DNA from 2 places in the Streptomyces sp. NPDC003027 genome. Region 2 is predicted to be linked to the other one. Evidence: predicted binding sites of a transcription regulator. Region 2 holds the regulator's gene; the other holds the start of a gene.
The links. Region 2 encodes HspR, which represses chaperone genes until heat shock. Its sites were predicted from a motif close to TTGAGNNNNNNNNNCTCAA; they were not measured.
Positions count from the first base shown of each region.

Region 1: the regulator HspR is predicted to act here: its motif matches at 6,635-6,653, upstream of lon (endopeptidase La).

Region 1 covers NZ_JBSFTU010000048.1:18,627-39,915, forward strand. Annotated here, with positions in the region: gene ACWDX6_RS26410 (multifunctional oxoglutarate decarboxylase/oxoglutarate dehydrogenase thiamine pyrophosphate-binding subunit/dihydrolipoyllysine-residue succinyltransferase subunit) at 1-2,689, opposite strand, end outside; gene ACWDX6_RS26415 (HAMP domain-containing sensor histidine kinase) at 2,948-4,036, opposite strand; gene ACWDX6_RS26420 (response regulator transcription factor) at 4,033-4,770, opposite strand; gene ACWDX6_RS26425 (spermidine synthase) at 4,830-5,495, opposite strand; gene ACWDX6_RS26430 (DUF6585 family protein) at 5,710-6,417, shown strand; gene lon (endopeptidase La) at 6,676-9,096, shown strand; gene ACWDX6_RS26440 (lysozyme) at 9,163-9,999, opposite strand; gene ACWDX6_RS26445 (MarR family winged helix-turn-helix transcriptional regulator) at 10,223-10,714, shown strand; gene ACWDX6_RS26450 (hypothetical protein) at 10,791-11,603, opposite strand; gene ACWDX6_RS26455 (nitrate- and nitrite sensing domain-containing protein) at 11,980-14,931, shown strand; gene ACWDX6_RS26460 (roadblock/LC7 domain-containing protein) at 14,928-15,410, shown strand; gene ACWDX6_RS26465 (DUF742 domain-containing protein) at 15,407-15,826, shown strand; gene ACWDX6_RS26470 (GTP-binding protein) at 15,807-16,535, shown strand; gene ACWDX6_RS26475 (styrene monooxygenase/indole monooxygenase family protein) at 16,579-17,814, shown strand; gene ACWDX6_RS26480 (NlpC/P60 family protein) at 17,805-19,091, opposite strand; gene ACWDX6_RS26485 (hypothetical protein) at 19,168-19,449, opposite strand; gene ACWDX6_RS26490 (FG-GAP repeat domain-containing protein) at 19,578-21,289, shown strand, end outside.
Region 2 covers NZ_JBSFTU010000008.1:757-8,066, reverse strand. Annotated here, with positions in the region: gene clpB (ATP-dependent chaperone ClpB) at 142-2,730, opposite strand; gene ACWDX6_RS08500 (pyridoxamine 5'-phosphate oxidase family protein) at 2,826-3,239, shown strand; gene ACWDX6_RS08495 ((2Fe-2S)-binding protein) at 3,378-3,695, opposite strand; gene ACWDX6_RS08490 (hypothetical protein) at 3,692-3,934, opposite strand; gene ACWDX6_RS08485 (helix-turn-helix transcriptional regulator) at 4,067-5,047, shown strand; gene ACWDX6_RS08480 (hypothetical protein) at 5,050-5,517, shown strand; gene ACWDX6_RS08475 (heat shock protein transcriptional repressor HspR) at 5,586-6,044, opposite strand; gene dnaJ (molecular chaperone DnaJ) at 6,049-7,236, opposite strand; gene grpE (nucleotide exchange factor GrpE) at 7,309-7,310, opposite strand, start outside.

The sequences.
Region 1 (21,289 bases), on a different contig from region 2:
CGGCGATCCGCTTCACGACCTCCTGGGAGACCGCGGTGGTGACGGCGACCGGGAACTCGGGCTGCGGTTCCGGGCTGTGCGCCGGGGCCGGGGCGGAGGTGGCCTCGCGGACCTCGGCGAAGACCTTCTCCAGCTGGCCCTGGAAGTCCTGGAGCGCCTGCTCCGCCTCTTCCAGCGTGATGTCGCCGCGACCGATGAGCGACTCGGTGTACAGCTTGCGCACCGAACGCTTCTTGTCGATCAGGTTGTACATCTGCGGGTTGGTGAACTGCGGGTTGTCGCCCTCGTTGTGACCGCGGCGGCGGTAGCAGATGAGGTCGATCACGACGTCCTTGTTGAACGTCTGGCGGAACTCGAAGGCGAGCCGCGCGACGCGGACCACGGCCTCCGGGTCGTCGCCGTTCACATGGAAGATCGGCGCCTCGATCATGCGGGCCACGTCGGTCGCGTACATCGAGGAGCGCGACGACTCCGGGGCGGCGGTGAAGCCGACCTGGTTGTTGATGACGATGTGGACCGTGCCGCCGGTGCGGTAGCCGCGCAGCTGCGACATGTTCAGCGTCTCGGCGACGACACCCTGGCCGGCGAAGGCCGCGTCACCGTGGAGGGCGACCGGCAGGACGGTGAAGTCCGTGCCGCCCTTGTTGATGACGTCCTGCTTGGCGCGGACGACACCCTCCAGGACCGGGTCGACCGCCTCCAGGTGCGAGGGGTTGGCGGTGAGCGAGACCTTGATCTGCTCGCCGTCCAGGCCGGTGAAGGTGCCCTCGGCGCCCAGGTGGTACTTCACGTCGCCGGAGCCGTGCATCGACTTCGGGTCGAGGTTGCCCTCGAACTCGCGGAAGATCTGCGCGTACGACTTGCCGACGATGTTCGCCAGGACGTTCAGACGGCCGCGGTGGGCCATGCCGATGACGACCTCGTCCAGGCGGGACTCGGCGGCGGAGTCGATGACCGCGTCGAGCAGCGGGATGACGGACTCGCCGCCCTCCAGGGAGAACCGCTTCTGACCGACGTACTTGGTCTGGAGGAAGGTCTCGAACGCCTCGGCGGCGTTCAGACGGCGCAGGATCCGCAGCTGCTCCTCGCGCTCCGGCTTGGAGTGCGAGCGCTCGACGCGGTCCTGGATCCACTTGCGCTGCTTCGGGTCCTGGATGTGCATGAACTCGACGCCGGTGGTGCGGCAGTACGAGTCGCGCAGCACGCCGAGGATGTCGCGGAGCTTCATCATCGACTTGCCGGCGAAGCCGCCGACCGCGAACTCGCGCTCCAGGTCCCACAGGGTGAGGCCGTGCTCGGTGATGTCCAGGTCGGGGTGCTTGCGCTGGCGGTACTCCAGCGGGTCGGTGTCGGCCATGACGTGGCCGCGGACCCGGTAGGAGTGGATCAGCTCGAAGACGCGCGCGGCCTTGGTGACGTCGTCGTCGTGGGAGGCGTCGATGTCCTTGAGCCAGCGGACCGGCTCGTAGGGGATGCGCAGGGCCTTGAAGATGTCGTCGTAGAAGCCGTCCTCGCCGAGGAGGAGGTTGGCGACGATCCGCAGGAACTCGCCCGAGGCGGCACCCTGGATGACCCGGTGGTCGTAGGTCGAGGTCAGGGTCATGACCTTGGAGATGCCCAGCTTGTTCAGGGTGTCCTGCGAGGTGCCCTGGAACTCGGCGGGGTAGTCCATCGAGCCGACGCCCATGATGACCGACTGCCCGGGCATCAGACGCGGCACGGAGTGGACGGTGCCGAGGCCGCCGGGGTTGGTCAGCGAGACCGTGACGCCGGAGAAGTCCTCCATCGTCAGCTTGCCGACGCGGGCGCGCTTGACGATGTCCTCGTAGGCCTGCCAGAACTCGAAGAAGTTCAGGGTCTCGGCCTTCTTGATGCCGGCGACGACGAGCTGGCGGTCGCCGTTCGGCTTGACCAGGTCGATCGCGAGGCCGAAGTTCACGTGCTCCGGCTTGACCAGGGTCGGCTTGCCGTCCTTCTCCGCGAAGGAGTAGTTCATCGACGGCATGGCCTTGATCGCCTGCACCATGGCGTACCCGATGAGGTGCGTGAAGGAGATCTTCCCGCCCCGGGCGCGCTTGAGGTGGTTGTTGATCACGATCCGGTTGTCGAAGAGCAGCTTCACCGGGACGGCGCGGACGGACGTGGCCGTCGGCACCTCCAGCGAGGCGTTCATGTTCTTCGCGACGGCGGCGGCGGGGCCGCGCAGGGTGATCAGCTCGGGCCCGGCAGGGGCCTCGGTGGCCGGCGCGGCGGCGGCCGGGGCCTCGGGGGCCTTGGCCGCCGGGGCGGGGGCCTGAGCCTTGGCCGGGGCGGGCGCGGCCGGAGCGGCGGCGGCCGGCTTGGCGGGCGCCGGAGCCGGTGCGGCCTGAGCGGGGGCCGCCGGTGCGGCAGGCGCGGCCTGTGCGGGGCCCGCCTGCGGCGCGGCGGGCGCGCTCGGAACCGTCGGCGTGGCCGGCGGGGTCGGGGTGGCTCCGGCCGCCCCCGCGGCGGCGGGAGTGTCCGAGGAGCCGGGCTTGTAGTCGGCGAAGAAGTCCCACCAGGCACGATCGACCGAATTCGGGTCCTGGAGGTACTGCTGGTAGATCTCGTCGACGAGCCACTCATTGGCGCCGAAGGCGGTCGCAGGGTTCTGACCCTGCCCGTCTTGGTCGGTGGAGATGCTCGAGTTACTGGGGGACTGAGACGACACGGCGGTAACCGCCCTCTTCCGCTTCACAAGGTGATGGACAGCGGAAATAAAGGCTACGCCTCCCTGGCCGAGAGGTGCAGGCCGGGCACTCCAACGTCGCGCAAGTCACACTTGACGAGGTGTTTCGGGGCAGGGAATGGCGGGAAACAAGCGTGGTTCTGCCCTCTCCCGGGTAGGGGAGACGGGGGTTGCGACCCCCGGGGGCTCGCATCCCTGACCACGTACACGGAGAACGTGTCCTTCCGGTTCGACCCTACGTCAATCCCGTGCCGGAAAGCTGCCCGGAAGGGTGACCTGGATCCGGCAGCCGCGTGATGATTCGGCCACTCCGATCTCCCCGCCGTGCAGATCCACCGCCCAGCGGGCGATCGCCAGGCCGAGACCCGTACCGCCGTCGCTGCCCGGACCCGACTGGGCCGGCACCGATCCGCGGTTGAACCGCTCGAAGACCGTGTGCCGCAGCGCCTCCGGAATGCCCGGCCCCTCGTCCTCGACCTCCAGCGCCAGCGAGTCCGGCCACGGGCCGCGCCGGGCCCGTACGGTCACCCGGCCGTGCGCGGGCGAGTGCTTCACCGCGTTGTCGATGAGGTTGGCCATCACCTGGTGCAGCCGCTCCGCGTCCGCGTGCGCCGTCAGCTCGGGCGGCGACACGTCCAGGTGCAGATGGACGTCCGTACGGTTGTGCAGCCCGGAGCTGGAGGTGAGGCCGCGCTGCGAGGCGGCCAGATTGGCCTCCCGGAGCACCCCCGACAGATACGGCCACACCTCGAAGCGGCGTGTCCGCAGCGCGACGACACCGTTGTCGAGACGTGACAGGTCGAGCAGCGTCTCCACCAGGCGGCCGAGCCGCTCGGTCTGCTTCAGCGCCGTCCGCATCGTCTCCGGATCGGCCTCGGAGACGCCGTCGACGACGTTCTCGAGGACGGCCCGCAGCGCGGCGATGGGGGTGCGCAGCTCGTGCGAGACGTTGGCGACCAGCTCCTTGCGGTGCCGGTCGACGGCCTCCAGGTCGTCCGCCATCCGGTTGATCGTGGAGGCGAGGTCGCCCAGCTCGTCGCGGCGGCCCGCACCGCGCACCCGCCGGCTGAAGTCGCCCCGCGAGATCGACCCGGCCACCGTGTTCATCTCGTCCAGCGGCGCCGTCAGGGACTGCGCCACGAACTGGGTGATCAGCAGCGTCGCGATCATCGCGAAGATCGTGATGTAGCGGAACTCGGTGGAGGTCCGGATGGCCACCAGCGCGAGACAGGAGGTCAGCAGGACCGCGCCGACGACCAGTGTGCCCAGCTTGGTCTTGATCGAGATCGATATCCGGCGCCCGGTGCGACCCTCCCGTCGCCGGCTCACGGCGCCGGTGTCTCCAGCGCGTATCCGACGCCGTGGACGGTACGGATCCGCTCCGCGCCGATCTTCCGGCGCAGCGCCTTGATGTGGCTGTCCACCGTCCTGGTGCCGGAGGCGTCCGCCCAGTCCCACACCTCGGCGAGCAGCTGCTCACGGGAGAGGACCGCCCGCGGGGTGTTCGCCAGGCAGACCAGCAGGTCGAACTCGGTCGGGGTCAGGTGCACGTCCTCGCCCCGGACCCGGACCCGGCGCTGCGCGTGGTCGACCTCCAGCTCGCCGAGCCGCAGGATCCCGCTGCGCGGCGTCACCGCCGCCATCGCGGCCCGCTCGACCCGGCGCAGCAGGACGTGCACCCGGGCGGCCAGCTCGCGCATGGAGAACGGTTTGGTCATGTAGTCGTCGGCGCCGACGCCGAGCCCCACCAGCATGTCGGTCTCGTCGTCCCGCGCGGTGAGCATCAGGACCGGGACCGGGCGCTGCGCCTGGACCCGGCGGCAGACCTCCAGACCGTCGAAGCCCGGCAGCATCACATCGAGCACCATCAGATCCGGCTGCCACGCCTCGGCCGCGTCGACCGCGGCCGGGCCGTCGGTCGCCGTCTGGACGAGGAACCCCTCCGCCCGCAGTCGCGCGGAGATCGCATCCACGATCGTCGTGTCGTCCTCGACGACCAGCACCCGCCGCTGCGCGCCCGGAGTGGCCGCCGCACCGTGGTGAGTGGTGTGTGTCTGCTCCATTGCCCTGCCTTGCGTAGCTGATGTCGCTCAGCAGCGTAGAGGCAGCGGCGGCGTCCCGGCTACGCAGGCCGGATGGCGAGGTGCACCACGTCAGGGACGCCCCGGGCAACGGGGATCTCTTCCGTCCGTACCCCGCTGAATCCGGCATTCCGCAAGGAGTCTTCGAAATCGGCGGAGGGCCGAGCGGACCACACGGCGAGGACTCCGCCGGGGTTCAGACGCTCGGCGCAGGCCGCCAAGCCCTCGGCGCGGTAAAGGTTTTCGTTGCCGTCGGTGACGGTCCAGTCGGGCCCGTTGTCGATGTCCAGGCAGAGCGCGTCGTAGCTGTCGGGTGAAGTGCGGAGGTACTCCACGAGATCCGTGTGCAGGATCACGCTGCGCGGATCGGCGAGCGCCTCGCCGGAGAGGGCGGCCAGCGGGCCGGCGCGGTGCCAGTCGATGATGGCCTGTTCCCGCTCGACGACCGCGATCCGCGCCCAGCGCGGGTCCGCCGCGGCGTGTGCGAGGGAGAAGCCGACGCCCAGGCCGCCGATCAGGACGGAGGCGCCGTGGCGCCCGCCGAGTGCGTCCATCGCCGCGTCGATCAGCAGCCGTTCGGAGCGTCCGTCGGAGGTGTCCATCAGGAAGGTGCCGTTGGCGATGATCTCGAAGTGCTCGCCGCGCCGGCGCAGCACGACTTCGCCGTACGGTCCCTCGCGGCGGTCGAGGGTGACGGGGCTCGGCATGTTCACTCGCTCCGATCTCGGGCTCGTCGGGTCGTCCGGCCATCCTCCCGGAGCGCGCGTCTTCGGGACAAACCCGTTACGGCGCCGCCGGTCGGCCGGGTCGCGCGGCCGATGCGCGGGGGCTCGGACTCGCCGCAACAGGGCAACCCTCACCCGCGAGTTGGGCCTCTGTTCTACCGTGGGATCTCCGTCGTCCATCTAGGGGGATCGCCACATGGCAAAGGACGAGATCGAGCACATCCGCAAGGAGCGGCCGCCCGCCTCCATCGCTGCTCTGGCCGCCCGAAGCGGCCTGGACGACTGGATCGACACGTTCGCGACGAAACAGGGCTTCGGGTGGAGGAAGTGGCGGGACTGGAGGCTCTACTTCTTCAAGGGCGGTCTGATCGTCACGGCACCGGACGGCTATACGGCCGCGTACGACTGGGGGACCGTGCGCGTCCTGCAGTACCGCAGGACCATCAACGGCGGCGCCGCGGAAGCCTGCTCGACGCTGATCGACCCGGCGGGGAGCGCCCTGAACATAGGCTTCGGCAGACCTCCCTTGCTCAAGTCCGAGAAGACGGCCCTCGGTGTCACCTCGTGGGTGAACGGCGCCGGGTTCCTGTACCCGCACGTATGGGGTGACCACATCCAGGAGTGCGTCACCCGTGCCCAGCTGGCCGGGACGGTCACGCGCATCCAGCGGGGCGAGAGGGTGGGCTTCGGCCCCTACACGGTCGATCAGCAGGGCGTCTCGGACAAGAAGTACTCGGTCGCCTGGGCGGACCTCACCGAACTGGGCCTGCACACCGGGACCCTGATGTTCAACGGTTCCCAGAGGAGGTCGACGGCTCCGGAGATGTCGAAGGTGTACCAGGTCCCCAACCTCGACCTCTTCATGAAGCTGTGCCGGCATCTGAGCCCCCACCTGAAGGGCTGACCCCTCCACCCTGGAACACCTGACGGGCAGGACCGCACGCACATCGGCCCGTACCGTCCGATCGCCCGCCTCGGCGCGGGCGGGATGGGCCTGGTCCGCCTCGGGCGCTCCGGCATGGGACGTACGGTCGCCGTCGAGGTCGTCCCGTCACAGGAACGGAAGCGGGCGATCGCTCAGAGCGAACGCGCCGCGGGGAACATTCATGGGCTCACAAGCATTGAGTCGGCATAGCTCAACTTGACTGCCGAAGGGGAGATCATGACTGCTGACACCGCCGAGTCGACGGAGTACCCGACGCTCACCCTGCCCGTGCTGCCGCTCGACGACGAGGTCGTGCTGCCGGGGATGGTGGTGCCGCTCGACCTGTCCGACAACGACGTACGCGCTGCGGTGGAAGCCGCCCAGGCCGCCGCGCGCCCCGGGGGCGGCAAGCCGAGGGTGCTGCTCGTCCCCCGTGTCGACGGGACGTACGCCGGGACAGGCGTCCTCGGCACCGTGGAGCAGGTCGGACGGCTCTCCGACGGCGACCCCGGCGCGCTCATCCGGGGCCGCGACCGCGTGAAGATCGGCGCGGGGACGACCGGTCCCGGCGCCGCCCTCTGGGTGGAGGGCAGCGTCGTCGAGGAGACCGTGCCCGACCCGCTGCCCGGCGCCGTGACCGAGCTGGTCAAGGAGTACAAGGCCCTGGCCACCAGCTGGCTGAAGAAGCGCGGCGCCTGGCAGGTCGTGGACCGGGTCCAGCAGATCGACGGTGTCTCCGCGCTCGCCGACAACTCCGGCTACTCGCCCTTCCTCACCGTCGAGCAGAAGGTCGAGCTCCTGGAGACGGCCGACCCGGTCGCCCGCCTCAAGCTCGCCACCGCGCAGCTGCGCGACCACCTGGCCGAGCAGGAGGTCGCCGAGACCATCGCCAAGGACGTCCAGGAGGGCGTGGACAAGCAGCAGCGCGAGTTCCTGCTCCGGCGCCAGCTCGAGGCCGTGCGCAAGGAGCTGCGGGAGCTCAACGGCGAGGCGGAGGGCGAGGAGTCCGACGACTACCGCGCGCGCGTGGAGGCCGCCGACCTGCCGGAGAAGGTCCGCGAGGCGGCCCTCAAGGAGGTCGAGAAGCTGGAGCGGTCCAGCGACCAGTCCCCGGAGGGCTCCTGGATCCGCACCTGGCTCGACACCGTCCTCGAACTGCCGTGGAACGAACGCACCGAGGACCGGTACGACATCCAGGGCGCGAAGGGGGTCCTCGACGCCGAGCACGCCGGCCTGGAGGACGTGAAGGAGCGGATCACGGAGTACCTCGCCGTGCGCAAGCGGCGGGCCGAGCGGGGCCTCGGCGTGGTCGGCGGCCGGCGCGGAGGCGCCGTGCTCGCGCTGGTCGGCCCGCCCGGTGTCGGCAAGACCTCGCTCGGCGAGTCCGTCGCGCACGCGATGGGACGGAAGTTCGTCCGCGTCGCGCTCGGTGGCGTACGCGACGAGGCGGAGATCCGCGGCCACCGCCGTACGTACGTGGGGGCCCTGCCCGGCCGGATCGTACGGGCGATCAAGGAGGCCGGGTCCATGAACCCGGTGGTCCTGCTCGACGAGATCGACAAGGTCGGCTCCGACTTCCGCGGCGACCCGGCGGCGGCCCTGCTCGAAGTCCTCGACCCGGCGCAGAACCACACCTTCCGTGACCACTACCTGGAGGTGGAACTCGACCTGTCCGACGTCGTCTTCCTGGCGACGGCGAACGTCCTGGAGTCCATTCCGGAGGCGCTGCTCGACCGGATGGAGCTGGTGCGGCTCGACGGGTACACGGAGGACGAGAAGATCGTCATCGCCCGTGACCATCTGCTGCCGCGGCAGCTGGAGCGGGCGGGCCTGGAGCCCGGCGAGGTCGTCCTGGAGGAGGCGTCGCTGCGGAAGCTGGCGGGGGAGTACACCCGGGAGGCGGGCGTCCGCACCCTGGAGCGTTCGATCGCGCGCGTGCTGCGGAAGGTCGCGGCACAGCACGAACTGGGCGACCGGGAGCTGCCGTTCACGATCACCCCGGACGACCTGCGGGGCCTGATCGGGCGCCCGCACCACGTGCCGGAGTCGGCGCAGGACCCGGCGGAGCGGCGCACCGCCGTCCCCGGCGTCGCGACCGGCCTCGCGGTCACGGGCGCGGGCGGTGACGTCCTCTTCGTGGAGGCGTCGCTCGCCGACCCGGAGACGGGTGCGGCGGGACTGACCCTGACCGGCCAGCTGGGCGACGTGATGAAGGAGTCGGCGCAGATCGCCCTCTCCTTCCTGCGCTCGCACGGCGCGGAGCTGGAGCTGCCGGTCACCGGTCTGAAGGACCGCGGCGTGCACATCCACTTCCCGGCGGGCGCGGTCCCGAAGGACGGGCCGAGCGCGGGTGTCACGATGACGACCGCGCTGGCGTCGCTGCTCTCGGGCCGCCTGGTCCGTACGGACGTGGCGATGACGGGTGAGGTGTCGCTGACGGGACGGGTCCTGCCGATCGGCGGCGTCAAGCAGAAGCTCCTCGCCGCGCACCGGGCGGGCATCACGACGGTCGTGATCCCCAAGCGCAACGAGGCCGACCTGGACGACGTCCCGGCCGAGATCCTCGACAAGCTGGAGGTCCATCCGGTCACCGACGTCCGCCAGGTGCTGGAGATCGCCCTCTCCCCGGCGGAGGTCCCGGTCGGGGTGGCGGCGTAACGGCCGGACGACCTACGGCCCCCCGGGTGTGCCGCGCACCCGGGGGGCCGTCGGACGGGCGGAGGCTCAGCCGTTGGCCAGGGCCTGGACGCGGGAGAGGTCGCCGTTGAAGTGGTTGTGGTCGCCGACCGTCGGGCCGGTCGAGGTGTACTGCCACATCGTGTAGTACGGCCAGCCGGCCGGGAGTTCGCCCACCGTGGAAGCGTACCGGGCGATCCACAGCGGGCTGGTCGAACCGAAGCCGCTGTAGTTGCCCGTGCACTGCTTCCACCAGCTGGTCGCCGTGTAGATCACCGGGTCACGGCCCGTCCGGTACTTGTACCGGTTCACGAAGTCGCGGATCCAGGCGACCATCCCGGACTGCGTCTTGCCGTAGCAGGTCGCGCCGTACGGGTTCCACTCCATGTCCAGCGCACCGGGCAGCGTCTTGCCGTCCCGGGACCAGCCGCCGCCGTTGTTCACGAAGTAGTCGGCCTGCGCCGCGCCCGTCGCCGTGTCGGGCGTGGCGAAGTGGTACGCGCCGCGGATCATGCCCACGTTGTACGAGCCGTTGTACTGCTGCGGGAAGTACGGGTTCTTGTAGTAGGTGCCTTCCGTCGCCTTGACGTAGGCCCACTTCACCCCGCTGTTCCACAGGGTCGACCAGGCCACGTTGCCCTGGTGGCTGGAGACGTCCACTCCCTCGGTCTGGGTGGCCTGGATCGAGATGCCGCCGGGCTTTCCGCCCTGGCCGTCGTGCTCGGGCACCCCCATGCCCATCCAGGCGGAACCGCGGGCCGGCACCTGCCGGGCGCCGCGGTCGCCGGCGGCGGTCGCCGTGCCGGAGAGGGTGACGGGCAGGAGGAGGGCCAGGGCCGCGAGCGCGACGCCGGCGAGGGTCTTTCCGGATCTGTGCACGGGCATTGCGTGCCTCCGAAAGGCTCGGTGGGAGAGCGAGGTCGGCATGTCCTGGTGTGGACATGTCAGCGAAGACGCCGGGGCAGACGCTACGCACGTAGACCGGTGCGGCGGAAGGGGGCCTGGGTGCTGCCGTTGGTCTACTCCTGCGAAATACTGGTGGAGCTGCGGCGATGGACCGCGGTGAAAGAAAGTTTCAGCGGCCGGAAAGCGCGCGAGGGGTGCTGACGTGCACGGAAGCGGTACGGGAAGCGAAGGCGACCCCACCACGCCGACCACGCGAAGTGGTGTGGACCAGGAATTCCTGGCCCTGGAACGGGAACTGGCGGTCTTTCTGCGCCGCGCCCGCGCCCAGTCCGGCGAGATGGCCCGCGAGGTCCACCCCGAACTGGAGCCCGCCGCGTACGGACTCTTCGTCCGCCTCGACGACGCGGGGCCGCAGCGCGCCACGGACCTCGCCGGCTACTTCGGTGTCGGCAAGGCGACCATGAGCCGCCAGCTGCGCGCCCTGGAGGACCTCGGCCTCGTCGCCCGCGACCCCGACCCGGCCGACGGGCGCGCCTCGCTCGTGCGGCTCACCGAGGAGGGCAAGGGCCGCTTCCGGCGCGTACGGGACGCGCGACGCGGGCGGTACGTCCGCAAGCTCGCCGACTGGGACCGCGGCGAGGTCGCCGAACTGGCCCGGCTGCTGCACCAGCTGAACGCACGCGCGGAGAGCTGAGCCGCCGGGACGAGTCTTGTCGAGGCGCCGGGACGAGGCCTGCTGAGGCGCCAGGCCCCGTCTTCGCGGCCACGGCCTAAAGCTCCGCGTACACCGCCGTCGCGTCGTCGTGGCGCTTCCAGCGCCGCAAGCGGCCCGCCGCGTCCCGCGCCTTCGGCCCCCGGGCGCCCCGATCGCCGCGCGCCTCCAGCGCCCGTACGCGGCGGAGCAGCCCGTGCGCCCCCTCGTTCCGAAGCAGCCGGAAGCAGTCCGACCAGTCGCCCTCGCCGAACAGCTCCACCCAGCGCCCCGCGCCGTCCGTGAGCGCCGCCAGGGCCCGTACCGACGAACGGGCCGTCGTGCCGGTCACCGCGTGCCCCGCCACCGCCGGGTCGGCCGCGGCCGTGAAGAAGCCGCCCTCCTGGTTGCGCAGCAGATCCGTCGCCTCGACCGAGCGCAGGGTCTCCGGCGAGACGTGGTCCAGCCGGTCGTCGAGCACGGCCCGTACCGCCCCGTCCGGCGCCTCCAGGAGCAGGACGGCGTCGGACAGCACCAGGTGCTCCACCCGCTCCTCGTTCCAGCGGGCCATCGCGACCGTCGCCTGCGGAGTGCGTACGTGAGAAAGGTCACAGCTCTCGCGGTGGGCGTCCGCGGTGCGCCCGATTGCCAGCGACAGGATCTCGGGCAGCGTCATCTCGCGCCGAGAACTGGACAGTTCGGTCAAAGCTCCGCCGAGGCGCGAGGTGAACCAGGGGACGCCGTGCACACATCCGTCGTCCCCGGGGGGCGGGGTGACCCCGTCGAGCACCACCACCGTCCCGCCTGCGCCGGAGGCGGGCAGAGCTGCGGCTGCCCAGTCCTCGTTGGGGCGTTCGGAGGTGCCGGGGAGGGTGGCCGCTTCGGTGCGCATGAACCCCAGTCTGCCCCCGCCCGCATCACTCCTTCACAACCCCTCCAAACGGCCGGATATGGCCTGTACCAAGCCCTGCGAGGTGGGGGCGGAAGGCGGAACGGAGTCCTCCGCGAAGCTGCGGGCGGGCATCTTGCCAAAGCCCACGCGGAAGATCCAACCGGCGCCGCCCAGAGGCCCGCACCGGCCTCCCGGGGAAGTTGTTCGCCAACTCAGGAGTGTTGTTCACTCGTTCGGGTGGCGGAGCGGCCGATGCGCGTCCCCTTCCCAGAAGCGCTGGAATGGTCGGAAGCCGTACCAGGGGTGGGGGCGCTCTTTCATGTGACCGGTCGTCACCTCTGCTTCATGGGTGGACGAGTCGAGAATGCGAGCACCGGTGCAGAAGAAGCGGCCTCGGAGCAACAACGGCACGCGGAGCCAGAGCCCCGGTGACCCGTTGACCACGGGCGACGCCACGGGCCGCGGCACCGCTGACACCCCCGGAGCCCCCGGCAGCGAAAGCGCCCGCGGCGCCGACGGCCCGACCGGAGCACCCGCCGGCGACCGCACCCCGGGCGCCCCCGGTACCCCCGGCACTGCGGCCGTCGCCCCCGGTACCGCGAGCACGGCCGCCGCGCCGCCCGCCCGCCGCTCCCGGCGGGTCCGCAACCGCCTGATGGCCGGTGTCGCCCTCGTCGGCGTCACCGTCCTCGCCGCCGGCGCCCCCGTGATCCTCACCGCCTCCGGCGAACTGGCCGACTCCCAGCGCCTGGTCACCCTCGCCGAACTGGACCGCCAGGCCGTCACCCTCGCCCACTCCCTCGCCGACGAGCGCGACGAGGTCGTCGCCTACATCGCCGCGGGCCGGGACGAGCAGACCGGCGACAGCGAGGACCGGCGGCAGATCACCAACGCCCGCTCCAGCCGCGTCGACCGCCAGATCGACGAGATCCGCCCCGCCGCGCCCACCGAGCTGCGCCGCGACCTCGCCGGCCTGCCCTCCCTCCGCCGCACCGCCCTCACCGGCGAGGGCACGGCCCTGGAGGCCCACAAGGCGTACTCGGACGTCATCGCCAAGCTCCACGCCCTCGCCGAGGAGCTCGCCGAGAAGACCCCCGCCCGGGCCGCCGAGGCCACCCGGGCCCCCGCCGCCCTCGGCCGCGCCGTCGAGCAGGCCTCCGCCGGCCGCGGCCTGCTCCTGGCCGCTCTCGCCGTCCCGGAGCCGGAGTCCACCGGCACGTACTACGACCCCGTCACCGGTACGTACGTCGCGGCCGACGCCGACGGCGCGGAGGAGGCGGCCCGCACGCGGGACGCCCTGGCCGCCGCCGCCCAGCAGGCCCGGGTCCGCGAACTCGGCGCCCTCGCCGACTTCGACCAGGCCGCCACCGCCGAGGGCCGCGACTCCCTCGCCGCCACCGTCACCGGCCCGGACGTCAAGAGCGCCGAGCGCTATCTGACCCGTCTGACCGACCAGCCCCAGCTGAGCAAGTCCGAGCGGAAGACCGACCCGGACAAGCTGGAGGCCGCGCTCTCCGCTCGCATCGAGCAGATGCGGGGCGTCGAGTCCGCCCTGGCCACCCAGCAGGTGGAGCGGTTCGCCCAGCTCCGCGACGACGACGTCACCGCGCTGGAGGTACGCATCGCCTTCCTCGGCGGCTGCCTCCTCGTCGCCATCGGCATCTCCACCTATGTCGCCCGCAGCCTGACCCACCCCCTGGCGGCGGTGCGCATCGGAGCGGCCCGCCTCGCGGCCTCCCCCGAGACCGAGGAGCCGGTCCGCTTCACCGGCCGCAACGACGAGTTCGCCCAGGTCGTACGGTCCCTCAACACGCTCCACGGCAAGCTGGCGGCCCTCGCCGTCCGCACCGAGCGGCTCGACGGCGAGCGCGCCGACCTGGCCGGGGCCCGCGACGCCCTCGCCACCGAACTCGCCGCGCAGCGCGCCGAGCTCCAGGGCCACACCGCCCGGCTCACCGCCGAGCTCGAACGGCTCCGGAACAGCGTCCACCACACCTTCGTCAACCTCTCCCTGCGCAGCCTGGGCCTGGTGGAACGCCAGCTCGGCGTCATCGAGAAGCTGGAGGAGCGGGAGCAGGACCCGGAGCGGCTCGCCACCCTCTTCAAGCTCGACCACATGGCCACCGTCATGCGCCGGCACAGCGAGAACCTGCTGGTCCTCGCCGGGCACGAGCACGTCCACGGCCACCCGGGCCCGGTCCCGCTCGTCGACGTGGTGCGCGCGGCCGTCAGCGAGATCGAGCGGTACGAGCGGGTCACCATCCAATCGCTTCCGCCGCACGCCCAGGTCGCCGGGTTCGCCGCGGACGACCTGAGCCACCTGCTCGCCGAGCTCCTGGAGAACGCGACCGCCTTCTCACCGCCCGACGCCCAGGTCCAGCTCTCCGGCTGGCTCCTGGAGTCCGGCGAGGTGATGCTCTCCGTCCAGGACGAGGGCATCGGCATGACCGAGTCCCGGCTCGCGGAGCTCAACGCGCGCCTCGCCGAGGCCGACCCGGCCGGTGTCGAGGGGGAGGGGCTCGGCATCCGGGTCACCGCCCTGCTCGCCGCACGGCACGGCGTACGGGTGGAGTTGCGGGAGCAGAAGCAGGGCGGCATCGCGGCCGTCGTCGTGCTGCCGCTGCCGCTGCTTCCGACGGCCCCGCCGGCCACCGCCACGCCGACCGTGCCCGTCGGGGGCGCCGCCCCGGCCCTGAACCTCCCCGGCTCGGTCGCCGAGGCGAACTCCAACACGCTGCCGTCCCGCACCCGCGACCCGCTCGTCGAGGCGGCGGAACAGGCCATCGCGGCGGCGGACGAGACCCCCGCCGAGACGCTGGACCCCGAGCGGGAGGCGGCGGGGAACCCGGCCGAGACGACCCTGCACGTCCGTCTCCCCGACCCGCCGTCCGAGCCGGACACGCACGAGCGCGCCGCGGAGGAACCGCCGCACGCGGACGCCGAGGCGGACGCGCACGCGGACGCCCAGGCCGAACCCCACGCGGACTCGCAGCCGGAGCCGGAGACGGACGACGGCCTTGAGCCGGACGACCTCCCGGCGCCCGACGACCTCCCGGCGTCCGACGACCACCCGGAGGCCCAGCGGGTCACCGACAAGGGCCTGCCCAAGCGCACACCCCGGATAGTCCGCCCGGCGGACGGCCCGGCAGCCCCCCGCAAGGGTGGTGTGGACGCCGAAGCCCTGCGTCGCAGGCTCGGAGGGTTCCACCGGGGCGCCCAGGAGGGCCGCCGGGACGTGGAGGCCGAGATCGAGGCCGTACAGACCACACGTACCGAGGCACGTACCGAGGAGATGACGGGGGACACAGTCGAGGAGGCACGCAGTTGACTGCGACCGGAACATTCGGACTGAGCACAGAAGCCCGTAACCTGCACTGGCTGCTGGGCAACCTCGTCGAGGAGGTGCCAGGCGTGCGCTCCGTCGCCGTGGTGTCCTCCGACGGGCTGCTCCTGCTGTCCTCCGACCCCGCCCAGAGCGGCACACCGGAGGAGGTCCACCGCGCCACCGGCCCCAAGGGCTCCAGCGCCGATCTGGCGACCATCGTCTCGGGCATCGGCAGCCTCACCATCGGTGCGGCCCGGTTGATGGACGGCGGCGGGGTCAAGCAGACGATGGTGGCCATGGAAGAGGGCAGCGTCTTCGTGATGTCGATCAGCGACGGCTCGCTGCTCGGCGTCCACGCCACGCCCGACTGCGACATGAGCGTCGTCGCCTATCACATGGCGCTCTTCGTCGGCCGCGCCGGACACGTACTCACCCCCGAACTCCGCAGCGAGCTGCGCAAATCGATGGAGAGCGCCCAGTGACGTCCGCCTCCCACGCCCACTCCGCCAGGCTGCCGGTCCGCGGGGAAGGCCGCCGCCCGGCGCGCGTGCGCCCGTACTCGCTCACCGGCGGCCGCACCCGCTTCGGCCACGTCCTGCTCGTCGAGACCTTCGTGGCCGCGCTCGAAGCGCCGCCCGCCCGCAAGGTGATCACGGACGGCGGGCCCGGCGCCCGCGGCCTCATGCCGGAGATGCGGGCGATCGTCGAGATCTGCCGCCGGATGCGTACCGTCGCCGAGATCTCGGCGCTCCTGAAGATGCCGTTGGGTGTCGTCCGAGTGCTGCTCAGCGACTTGGCCGACCAGGGAAAGATCCGTGTGTACGGGACCGGTCACGCCACCGGCCAGCCCGACCGCGCGCTCCTCGAAAGGGTGCTGAGTGGACTCCGTCGCCTCTGACGTCTCCGCCGTCTCCGAGTCTCCGGTCCTCTCCGGAATCCCCCCGCAGCCCGATCCCGAGCCGCGGACCGCGTTTGAGTCCGAGGCCGAGTCCGAGGCCGAGGCCGCGAGGGAGCCGCGGGCCGAGGACGGCGCCCAGGACTGGCAGCTGGACCACACCCGGGCGCCGATCGCGACCAAGGTCGTGGTCGCGGGCGGTTTCGGCGTCGGCAAGACGACCTTCGTCCGTGCGGTCTCGGAGATCACCCCGCTCCAGACCGAGGCACTGATGACGCAGGCCAGCGAGGAGACCGACGATCTCTCCGCGACGCCCGACAAGCTCACCACGACCGTGGCCATGGACTTCGGCCGGATCACGCTCGACAAGGACCTGGTCCTCTACGTCTTCGGCACGCCGGGACAGCAGCGGTTCTGGTTCATGTGGGACGACCTGGTGCGCGGCGCGATCGGCGCGATCGTGCTCGCCGACACCCGTCGGCTGACCGACTGCTTCCCCGCGCTCGACTACTTCGAGAGCTGCGGGCTGCCGTACATCGTGGCCGTCAACCACTTCGAGGGCACCGAGCGGTTCGAGGCCGAGGACGTCCGGGAGGCCCTGACGGTGCCCCCGCACGTACCGGTCGTGATCATGGACGCGCGCAAGCGGTACAGCGTGATCGAGTCCCTGCTCGCGATGGTCGCGCACGCGCTCGAGGCGACTCCCGGATAACGGCCACCCCCGCACAAAGCTGATCATTCGTTAGGAACCCGCCATGCGGAAGATACTCATCGTCGGGGCCGGCCAGTCCGGTCTCCAGCTCGCCCTCGGACTGCAGTCGCAGGGGTACGAAGTCACCCTCATGTCCAACCGCACGGCGGACGAGATCCGGACCGGCCGGGTCATGTCCACCCAGTGCATGTTCCACACCGCCCTGCAGCACGAGCGCGACCTCGGGATCAACTTCTGGGAGTCCCAGGCCCCGCAGATCAAGGGCCTCGGCGTCTCCGTCGCCGCCCCCGACAGCTCCCGCGCCATCGACTGGGTGGGCATGCTCGACGGCTACGCCCAGTCCGTCGACCAGCGCGTGAAGATGGCCGGCTGGATGGAGACCTTCGCCCAGCGCGGCGGCCAGCTCGTCATCCACGGCGCCGCCGTCTCCGACCTGGACTACTTCTCCCGTGCCTACGACCTGGTCCTCGTCTCGGCCGGCAAGGGCGAGCTGGTCTCCATGTTCGGCCGCGACGCCGCCCGCTCCCCGTACAGCGAGCCGCAGCGGGCACTGGCCGTCGCGTACGTCCACGGTCTCGGCCCGCGCCCGGAGCACCCCGACTTCGACGCCGTCCGCTGCAACCTGGTCCCCGGCGTCGGCGAGCTCTTCGTCATGCCCACCCTGACGAACTCCGGCCGCGCCGACATCCTCTTCTGGGAAGGCGTCCCCGGCGGCCCCCTCGACGCCTTCCAGGGCGTCAAGGACCCCGCCGAGCACCTGGCGCTCACCCTGGAGCTGATGGAGAAGTTCACGCCCTGGGAGTACGCGCGCGCCACGAAGGTCGAACTGACCGACGCGAACGGCACCCTCGCCGGCCGCTACGCCCCGACCGTCCGCAACCCGATCGGCCGCCTCCCCGGCGGCGGTCTCGCCCTGGGCGTCGCCGACGTGGTCGTCGCCAACGACCCGATCACCGGCCAGGGCTCGAACTCGGCCTCCAAGTGCGCGGCCGCCTACCTCGCCGCCATCGTCGAGAACGGTGACAAGCCCTTCGACGAGGCCTGGATGCAGGCCACCTTCGACCGCTACTGGGACACCGCGCGGCACGTCACCAAGTGGACGAACGCGATGCTCGGCGTCCCCCCGGAGCACGTCCTGAACCTGATCGGCGCCGCCGGCCAGCTCCAGCCCGTCGCCGACCGGTTCGCCAACGGCTTCAACGACCCGGCCGACTTCGAGAACTTCTTCTACGAGCCCGAGAAGACGGCCGCCTACCTGGGCGCGGTCGCTCAGGGCTGATCGAACCCCTCGTCCGCGCCGTCCGTGGCTCCCGCCGGGAGCTCGGGCGGCGTGTACGTGTCCAGGGGGGCGGCTCCGGGGTCCGGGCGGACCGCGCCGAGCAGCGGGTTGGCGGCGATCGGGGAGACCTTGACCCGCCCGCCCGGTCGCGGGGCGTGCACGACCAGGCCCTTGCCCAGATAGATCGCCACATGGGTGGCCTCGGGGAAGTAGACCACGAGGTCGCCGGGGCGCAGCTCGCTCAGCGACACCTTCGGCAGCGTCCGCCACTGCTCCTGGCTGGTCCGCGGGATCGCCCGGCCGGCGCTCTGCCAGGCCTGTGAGGTCAGCCCGGAGCAGTCGTACGACTCCGGCCCCTCGGCGCCCCACACGTACGGCTTGCCGATCTGCCGCACCGCGTACCGCAGGGCCTCGCCGCCCGCCCGCGAGGGGGTGCGGGGGCCGTCGAGGGCACCGGAGCCGAGGAGGTCGCGCTGGGCTCCGGCGGTCTGGGTCCGCTCCAGCTCGGTCAGCCGGTCCAGCTGAGCGGAGGAGAGGGAGGCGAGCAGCCGCTCGACCTCCTTCAGCCGGGCCTGGACGTCGTCGCGCTGCTTCTTCTGCCGCTCGGCGAGCGTCCGCTGCCGGTCCAGCGCCTTGCGCGAGGCGCTCGCCAGCGCGTCCGCCGTCTTCTCCGCGCTTTCCAGGCCGCTGACGGCGGCCGCCCGGTCGCGGGCGGCGCGGACCATCAGATGCCCCTGGTCGAGGGCGTGCCGGGGGTCGCGGGCCAGCAGCAGCTGGAGGTACGGGGGGACCTCCGAGCGCCCCTGGTACTGCTGCCGGGCGAGCCGCCCGGCGGCGTCACGGCCCTCGGCCAGTGCCTTGCGGGCGGCGGTGAGCCGGGCGGTGAGCTTCTTGGTGTCGGCGGTCTGGAGCTTGAGGGCCTCTTCGGTGGCGTTGTAGGTCTCGGTGGCCTGTTCGGCCTGCCGGTAGAGGGTCCGGAGCCGGGTGAGGAGAGCGGCGACGGAGTCACCGCCGGAGGGTGGAAGCCACGCGGCGTCGTCGTCGGCGTCGACTTCGTCGGTGCCCTCGGCGTCCGCTTCTTCGGCCTCGACGTCTTCTTCGGCGGTCTCGGCCTCGTCGGCCTCTTCGGCGGTCTCGGGCTCTTCCGGGCCACCGGTCTCCGGGGCCTCCACCGGGGGGTCGGCCGGGTCGTCGGCGGTGGCCGCCGGAACCCCCGCCAGTGCCGTCGTCGCGGCGAGCACCCCCGTGCAGACCGTGCGCAGAAACCGTCCTGACACGTCATCACCTCCACGGAGATAATGACGTACCTAATGATGTGATTAACGCACTAAGGGGTGTTTCGGCCCCCGTGGCTCACTCGTCCGGCGGCGCCGTCGGCTTCGACCACGGCCACTTCAGCTCGCGGCGCTCGCGCCCGCCGGGGGCGTACTCGTAGACCCAGCCGCTCTGGATGCCGAGCCGTTTGGTGTGCCCGGCGGGCTCACGGCGGTAGGCGTGGACGGTCGGCGGCCCGCCGCCGGCGTCCGGGACCGGCACCTCGTACCACTTCGGCGGATGCCCGGTGGGTCCGACGAGGACGGACAGGACCTCGCCATCCAGCGGGCCGCCACGGAAGGGTGTGTTCTCGCTTCTCACCCCACCAGTCTCTCCCCTGCCGTCTGTCCGAGGTGGCAACGACCGTTACGCGCGAAGGCTGTTGACGGAGTTTTCAGGCATCCGTATGGTTGACCCCGCCGACTTCTCTCCTTCTTCGATGGGTGCCCATGCGCAGATCTCTACGCCGCTCAGGTCTCGCCCTCGCGGCTCTCGCCGCCGTTGCCGCCACCGTCATCGCGCCGCCCGCCGCCGCGGCAGACCAGCCCGTCGCATCCGGCTCGACGGTCGCCCGGCCTCTCACGCCCGTCACCGGCTCCAAGGCGAGCCTCGACTACAAGGACCTCACCGGCCTCGCGGACACGGTCGCCCTGGCCCCGGTCGGCATCGAGACGGTCCGCGCGACCTCCCACCGTGTCGGCCGCGCCTCCTGCTTCACGGACCCCGGCGACGAGGTCCTCAACTCGGGCTCCCAGGGCTTCTGCTGGGATGCCGAGGACACGAACACCACGGATTGGATGCCGCAGGGCGTCACCAGCAACACCACCCCCTACGCCCCGGTCGACGGACGCAGGATCGTCATCGCCTCCTGGTATAAAGGGGAGTGGGTGGACGGCAAGTGGGTGAAGAATCGCGCTTCCCGTATCACCCTCGCCGACGCCACGGACCGCAACAACATCCGGTACAGCCACGTCATGCTCGTCGAGCCCACGGGGAAGGGCTCGTTCCAGAGGCTGAAGACCCATGCCGACGCCGCCGTCTGGTACAAGAACCGGCTGTTCATCGGCAGCGGTCAGGGCTACTGGGTCTTCGACCTCGACAGGTTCTGGAAGGTGGACGCCTCGCGGTCGCACATGGGCCTGGGGCCGGACGGCGTCTTCGGCGCGGAGAACCACACCTACGTCCTGCCGGTCGTCGGCAAGTACCACAACGACGGCAAGAGCATCCAGAACCCCGACGGCACAACGCGGGCGTGCGGAACGACCTCGGAGTCGGACGTTACCGAGACGCCCTGCCACGCCGGGGCCTCTCTCGACCTGAGCGGTCCCGAGCCCGCCCTCGTCAGCACGGAGAACCTGCCCCGCGGTGCCAAGCCGTTCGTGGGCTACGGCGGCACGATCGCCCGCTGGCCCCTCGACCCGGCCAGCGGGCTGCTGAAGAGGGACGGTGCCGGCACGCTCACCACGTCGGCCGCCGCGGTGCTGACCTCGCCGATCCTCGGAGCCCAGGGCGTCGTGTCCCGCAACGGCACGTACGTCATTCCCGCCCCGTGTCCCGAGTACGTCGACGCGAGCGTGGACCCGAACGCCGTGGCGATGAACGGCTGCATCTACCGGGCGCTGCCCCATCAGCCCGTCCAGCTGTGGAAGCGCACCTCCAAGCACATCGAGAACGTCGCGTACGATCCCGCCCGCGACGAGCTGTGGATCAGCAACGAGCACACCGACCGCGTCCTCGAGCGTGTGCCGTGGCCTCGGTTCGGCGGACCGCTGCGACTGATCACGGACGCCGGCGACATCACGGGCGACGGCAAGGGCGACCTGCTCGCCGCGGACCACGCGGGTGAGCTGTGGAGGTACGACGGCGACGGCAGCGGCGGGTACGGCCGGCCCGCCCACCTCGGCGGTGGCTGGAGCGCCATGACCAAGCTGGTCGGCGGCGGCGACCTCGACCGGGACGGCATCCCCGACCTGCTCGCCGTCGACAACGAGGGAAGGCTGTGGCGCTACAGCGGCAACGGATCCGGCGGACACACCGCTCCCCAGCTCCTGGGCGGCGGCTGGAACGGGATCCGGCTCATGGCGAACGGCGGAGACGTGACGGGTGACGGCAACCCGGACCTCTTCGCCGTCGGCACCGACGGCCGTCTGTACCGCTACGA
Region 2 (7,310 bases):
CTCGCGCACCTGGAGTACGGCGGCCGGCCCGGCGGGGCGCGACGGCCGCGGAATCGACGTGACCGACGGGGGCGGACGAAGGCGGACGAGGGCGGCGGGGGACCGCCCTCGTCATCGTCGGCACCTGCCGGGCGCGGGCCGTCAGGGAGTGGCCGCGCCCACGATCAGGCCGTCCTCGACACGGTCCACGCGGACCGTGTCGCCGTCCCGGACCTCGCCCGCGAGGATCTCCTTCGCGAGCCGGTCGCCGATCGCCGTCTGGATCAGGCGGCGCAGCGGGCGGGCGCCGTAGGCCGGGTCGTTGCCCTCCTCCGCCAGCCAGTCCAGCGCCGCCTCGGTGACGTCGAGCGTGAGCCGGCGGTCGGCCAGGCGCTTGGCGAGCCGGCCGACCTGGAGCCCCGCGATCCGGCGCAGCTCGGCCTTGTCGAGCGCCGAGAAGACCACCAGGTCGTCCAGCCGGTTGAGGAACTCCGGCTTGAACGAGGCCCGCACCACCTCCAGGACCTGCTGCCGCTTCTGCTCCTGCGAGGTCAGCGGGTCCATCAGGAAGTGGCTGCCGAGGTTGGACGTCAGGATCAGGATGGTGTTGCGGAAGTCCACCGTCCGCCCCTGGCCGTCGGTGAGCCGGCCGTCGTCGAGGACCTGGAGCAGGATGTCGAAGACCTCCGGGTGCGCCTTCTCCACCTCGTCGAGCAGGACCACGCTGTACGGCCGGCGGCGCACCGCCTCGGTGAGCTGGCCGCCCTCCTCGTAACCGACGTAGCCGGGAGGCGCGCCGACCAGCCGGGCCACGCTGTGCTTCTCGCCGTACTCCGACATGTCGATGCGGACCATGGCCCGCTCGTCGTCGAAGAGGAAGTCCGCGAGCGCCTTCGCCAGCTCCGTCTTGCCGACACCGGTCGGGCCGAGGAAGAGGAAGGAGCCGGTGGGCCGGTCGGGGTCGGCGATGCCGGCCCGGGTGCGGCGCACGGCGTCGGAGACGGCCTGGACGGCCTCGGACTGGCCGATCAGCCGCCGCCCCAGCTCCTCCTCCATGCGCAGCAGCTTGCGCGTCTCGCCCTCCAGGAGGCGGCCGGCCGGGATGCCGGTCCAGGAGCCGACGACGTCCGCGATGTCGTCCGGGCCGACCTCGTCCTTGACCATGGTGTCCCGGGCGGCCTCCTGCTCGGCCTCGCTGGCCGCCTCCAGCTCCCGCTCGAGCGCCGGGATCTCGCCGTACAGCAGCTTGGAGGCGGTGTCGAAGTCGCCGTCGCGCTGGGCGCGTTCGGCCTGGCCGCGCAGCTCGTCGAGCTTCTCCTTCAGCTCACCGACGCGGTTGAGGCCCTGCTTCTCCTTCTCCCAGCGGGCGGTCAGACCGCGCAGCTCCTCCTCCTTGTCGGCGAGGTCGCGGCGCAGCTTCTCCAGCCGCTGCACGGAGGAGGGATCGCTCTCGTTCTTCAGTGCCAGCTCCTCCATGCGCAGCCGGTCCACGGCGCGCTGGAGCTCGTCGATCTCGACGGGCGAGGAGTCGATCTCCATCCGGAGCCGGGAGGCGGCCTCGTCGACGAGGTCGATGGCCTTGTCGGGCAGGAAGCGGGAGGTGATGTAGCGGTCGGAGAGCGTGGCGGCCGCGACGAGCGCGGAGTCGGCGATCTGGACCTTGTGGTGGGCCTCGTACCGGCCCTTGAGGCCGCGCAGGATCGCGATGGTGTCCTCGACGCTCGGCTCGGCGACCAGGACCTGCTGGAAGCGGCGCTCCAGGGCGGGGTCCTTCTCGATCCGCTCGCGGTACTCGTCGAGGGTCGTCGCGCCGACCATGCGCAGCTCCCCGCGGGCCAGCATCGGCTTGAGCATGTTGCCCGCGTCCATGGCGGAGTCGCCGCCGGCGCCCGCGCCGACGACGGTGTGCAGCTCGTCGATGAAGGTGATGATCTGCCCGTCGCTCTCCTTGATCTCGGAGAGGACGGTCTTCAGGCGCTCCTCGAACTCGCCGCGGTACTTGGCGCCGGCGACCATCGCGCCGAGGTCGAGGGCGACCAGGCGCTTGTTCTTCAGGGACTCGGGGACGTCGCCCTTCACGATCCGCTGGGCGAGGCCCTCGACGACGGCGGTCTTGCCGACGCCGGGCTCACCGATGAGGACGGGGTTGTTCTTGGTGCGGCGGGAGAGCACCTGGACCACGCGCCGGATCTCCTGGTCGCGCCCGATGACGGGGTCGAGCTTCCCCTCCCGCGCGGCCGCCGTGAAGTCCGTACCGAACTTCTCCAGTGCCTTGTACTGACCCTCCGGGTCGGGTGTGGTCACCCGGCGCCCTCCCCTGATCTTCCGGAACGCGTCGAGCAGGCTCTTCGCACTCGCCCCCTGCTGGGCGAGGACGTCGCCCGCCTGTCCGCCCTTCGCCGCGATCCCGATGAGCAGGTGCTCGGTGGACAGGTAGTCGTCCCCGAGCTCCTTGGCGCGCTCGGCGGCATCGGCGATGACGGCGAGCAGCTCACGGTTGGGCTGCGGCGGCGCGACCGTGGAGCCGGTCACGCTGGGCTGGGCGGCGAGCAGCCGCTCCGCACCGGACCGTACCGCGGCCTGGTCGGCCTCGACGGCGGCGAGCAGGTCGGTGATGTTCTCGTTCTCCTGGCCCGCGAGCAGCGCGAGGAGCAGATGCGCGGGGGTCAGATCGGGGTGCCCGTCGGTCACGGCACGGCTGGTGGCCGCGTTGAGGGCGTCACGGCTCCTGTTGGTCAGTTCGGCGTCCACGTGCGGTCTCCTCCTGTCAGGCGCTGTCGCTCGCGTATGACTCATCCAGCGTACACAAAGTTGAGTCCATTCCGCTCAAGGGTAGGGTTCGCGACATGGCGACCGACCCCAGGAACCCCAGCGACTCGTACCTCGGCTTCTGGCGCGAGTACCACATGTGCACCCTGACGACACCCCGCCCGGACGGCACCCCGCACGTGGTGGCGGTGGGCGTGACATACGACCCGGAGGGCGGTGAGAACGGGCTGGCGCGGGTGATCACCAACAAGCACAGCCACAAGGTCGCCAACGTCCTGGCGGCGGGCCCGCAGGGGGCGCGGGTCGCGGTCTGCCAGGTGGACAAGGGCCGCTGGGCGACCCTGGAGGGCGTGGCCCGGATCCGCACGGAGGCGGAGGCCGTCGCCGACGCGGTCGAGCGCTACGCCGCCCGCTACGGCCGCACACCCTCCCCGAACCCGGACCGGGTGGTCATCGAGATCGCGCTGACCCGGGCGATGGGCCGCGCGTAGCGGTCGCGTCCGGGCCGGGCCGGTGGGGCCGTACGGGAAGTGCGCGGACAGCACAGCGGCGCCATCGCGTTTCAGGTCCGCGATGGCGCCGCTGTGTGGGGGTAGTACCTGAGCGATCTACAACGACGGGGGAACCGCTCAGGCACTGCGGGGGGTGGCGGTGATGGTTTCGGACTCGACCAGCTGATGGTCGCGCTGATCGAGATTGACGAAAATCATGCCGTACCGGATGGCACAGCGGACGGGCTGCGGGGCGCCACGAGGCCGCCGCAGACACCGGTAGGCGCGGATGTCCTCGTCCTCACCTCGCGTGATGATGATCGGCTCACCGAAGAGGGTGACCATCAACGAATCGCCACTGTGCGGCACAGCCGTGACGAGGTCGATGAAATGCCACCCGGAGCGGTACGCCGTCGCCATCTCGCGACGGAAGCGAGAGTCGTCGGGAACGTTCATGCGCCCACGGAGGACCAGCCGGGGTCGTTCACCGCGGCCGGCGCCACATGCCAGCCCGGGTCGCCCAGGGCAGTGGTCACGAGCGCCGGCTCGGAGTGCCAGCCGGGGTCGGCAGGAGCGACCCGCGTGTTCGCCCGCTCCGAGTGCCAACCGGGATCCTCGACCGCCCCCAGCGCTCCCACTGTGGCAGCCGCGATGAAGGCGACTCCGGCCACTGCGCGTATGAGCTTCTTCATCATCACCGAGCAACCTCACTTGAAGGCAACGTCTCTTTGCGACCCCCGCGACTAAGACGATGGCTTACTCTCTCCTCTTCCACCACCAAACCCATGCATCATGTTCCTGAGATGCAGGAGCCTGGGGGTGTACGAATGCAGAAACAACCGGACGAAACCGGTCACCCTCATTCGCATGCAGAACTGTGCAAGGCAGGCGCGGACCTGTACGCGAGCGCCTTGCGCACAGGACGAATACCCCGGTCAGAGGCGGCGGAGACGCCCTGCCTCCTCGATCTCTCGCTCCTCCACCCGGATCCGGACGACGCCCAGTGGCTTCGACCGGTGCCGCCCTCCTCGGCGCTGGCCCAGCTGTTGCAGCCGATCGAGCGGGACATCCTGGAGCGCCGGCGGCTCGCGGTCGCGCTCTCCGACGCGTTCGAGCCATTCATGGCGATCAGCGCCCAGGAGCAGCCCGCCACCCACGCCATCACGGTGCTCGAAGGCATCGGCAGGATCAACGCCACCCTGGACCGCGTGGTCGCCAACTGCAGCCAGGAGCTGCTGACCGTCCAGCCCGGCGGCGGACGCCCCGCCCACGCCCTGAGCGAGGCGCTCAAGCGGGTGTCGCCGCTGCTCGGGCGCGGCATCCGGATGCGGACGCTCTATCAGCACACCGCGCGCCACACCGAACTCACCCTCGCCTACCTCGAACACGTCGGACCGGAGGTCCAGGTCCGCACCCTCGAGGAGATCATCGACCGGCTGATCATCGTCGACCGGGAGGTCGCCTTCATCCCGGCCCGGAGCGACCGCCAGGTGGCCCTGGAGCTGCGCCACCCCGGTCTCGTCGCCTACCTCGTCGGCGTCTTCGACCAGTTCTGGCAGCTGGCCGTGCCGATCAAGGAGGAGATCCCCTACGACATCAAGACCGACGACATCAGCGGAGTCCAGCGCTCCATCGCCAAACTCCTCGTCGCGGGCCACGTCGACGAGGCCATCGCCCGCCGCCTCGGCATGAACGTCCGGACCTGCCGCGCCCACATCGCCAAGCTCGCCGCCGCCCTCGGCAGCGGCAGCCGCGCCCAACTCGGCTACCTCATCGCCAGGTCCGGCATCCTGGAGCAGGAAAACTGACCTTGTACGTCCAGATCGACCTCGACGGCCCCGCCGGAACCCTGCGCGTGACCGGTCCCCACCTGCCGACCGTGGAGCTCGTCCGCGCGCCCGGCACCCCGGTGAACCGGCTCATCCCGATCGGGACCCGCGACCGTACCGCCCTCACCCTCACCGTCGACGGGCGCCCCGCCCGCATCCGGCCCGCGCGGGGCCGGTTGCTGCGGTGGTCGTACCGGGTCGACGTCCGGGTCGACGGGGCGCGCTACCGCCTGGTGCCCAGCGGGTACGACGAGAGCCGGCTGACCCGCGACGGCCGGAAGATCGGCACTCTGCGGTGCTCCGGCGACGGTCGGGTCGTCGACGACTGGAAGCCCGGCGCGGCCCCCCGCGACCGGGCCGTCGGCACGGCCCTGGCCGCCGCGTTCGGGACCGGCGCCTCACCCTGGTGGGAGACGGTCGGGGACATCGTCGGCGAGCTCATCCCGTAGTCCGGGGCGACGGCGAGGCCCCCTCCGCAGGAAGCGGAGGGGGCCTCGTCGCGTACGGGAGCAGCCCGCTACTCGACGCCGGGCCGCTTGGGGCGCCAGACGACCAGGGCGCTCGCCTGCTGCACATCCGTGTACGGCACCAGGTCGCGCCGGTACGAGGCGTGCACCTGGGCCTCGCGCTGACGCAGCGTCGCCGCCGCGCCCTCGACCGCCGCCGACAGCTCGGCGACCCGGGCCTGCAGCGCCGCGACCTGGTTCTCCAGCTCGATGATGCGCTTGATGCCCGCCAGGTTGATGCCCTCGTCCTGCGACAACTGCTGGACGGTGCGCAGCAGTTCGATGTCACGGGCCGAATAGCGCCGGCCACGCCCGGCCGTGCGGTCCGGGGAGACCAGGCCGAGACGGTCGTACTGGCGCAGGGTCTGCGGATGCAGACCCGAGAGCTGTGCCGCCACCGAGATGACGTACACCGGCGTCTCGTCGGTCAGTTCGTACGGGTTGCGGCTGCGCCCCGGTCGGCTGTCCATCGCGTCAAGCTCCCTTCGCGGCCTGGAAGAGCTCTGCCCTGGGGTCCTCGCCCGCCGTCGCCTCGCGGTACGTCTCGAGGGCTTCGCGGGCCTTGTCGTCCAGTTCCCTGGGCACCGCGACCTCCACCGTCACCAGCAGATCGCCGCGCGTGCCGTCCTTGCGGACCGCGCCCTTGCCACGGGCGCGCATCGTACGGCCGTTGGGCGTACCGGCGGGCAGCTTCAGTGTCACCGCCGGGCCGCCCAGGGTCGGCACCTTGATCTCGCCGCCGAGCGCCGCCTCGTCGAAGCTGACGGGCACGGTGACGGTGAGGTTGTCGTCCTTGCGGCCGAAGACCGGGTGGGCGTCGACGTGGACGACGACATAGAGGTCGCCGGCCGGGCCGCCGCGCTCGCCCGGGGTGCCCTTGCCGCGCAGCCGGATCCGCTGGCCGTCGGAGACACCGGCGGGGATGCGGACCTGCATGGTGCGGGAGGACTTGGCCCGGCCGCTGCCCTTGCAGACCTCGCAGGGGTTCTCGGCGATCAGGCCGCGTCCCTTGCAGTCCACGCACGGGTCGGTGAGCGAGAAGGAACCGCTCCCGCCGCGCGAGACCTGGCCGGTGCCGACACAGGTCGGGCAGACGCGGGGCGTGCCGTTCTTGTCGCCGGTGCCCGAACACGTCTTGCAGGGCTGCTGCGAGGACATCCGCAGGGGAACGGTGGCGCCCTCGATGGCCTCGGTGAAGCTGAGCGTCACCTCGGACTCGATGTCCTGGCCGCGGCGCGGCTGCGTCCGCGTGCCCGGACCGCCGCCCGCGCCCCGGTTGAACAGTCCGCCGAAGACGTCCCCGAGACCGCCGCCGAACCCACCGGCGCCGGGCCCACCGGGGCCCTGGGCGCCGCCGAAGAGGTCACCCAGGTCGAAGTTGAACGTGCCGCCCGCGCCGCCGGGTCCGGCCCTGAAGCCGCCGTTCCCGAAGAGCGCGCGGGCGTCGTCGTACTCCTTGCGCTTCTTGGGGTCGCCGAGGACGTCGTTCGCCTCGGAGATCTCCTTGAAGCGCTCCTCCGCCTTGGTGTCACCCTTGTTGGCGTCCGGGTGGTTCTCGCGGGCGAGCTTGCGGTACGCCTTCTTGATCTCGGCGTCCGTGGCGTCCTTGGGGACGCCGAGGACCTTGTAGTAGTCCTTCTCGACGAAGTCCTTCGTGCTCATCGGCGTCCCTCCTCCCGGACGATCATCGCGCCGGCCCGCGGGGCACGCGTCCCGGTCCTCCGTCGGACCAGGTC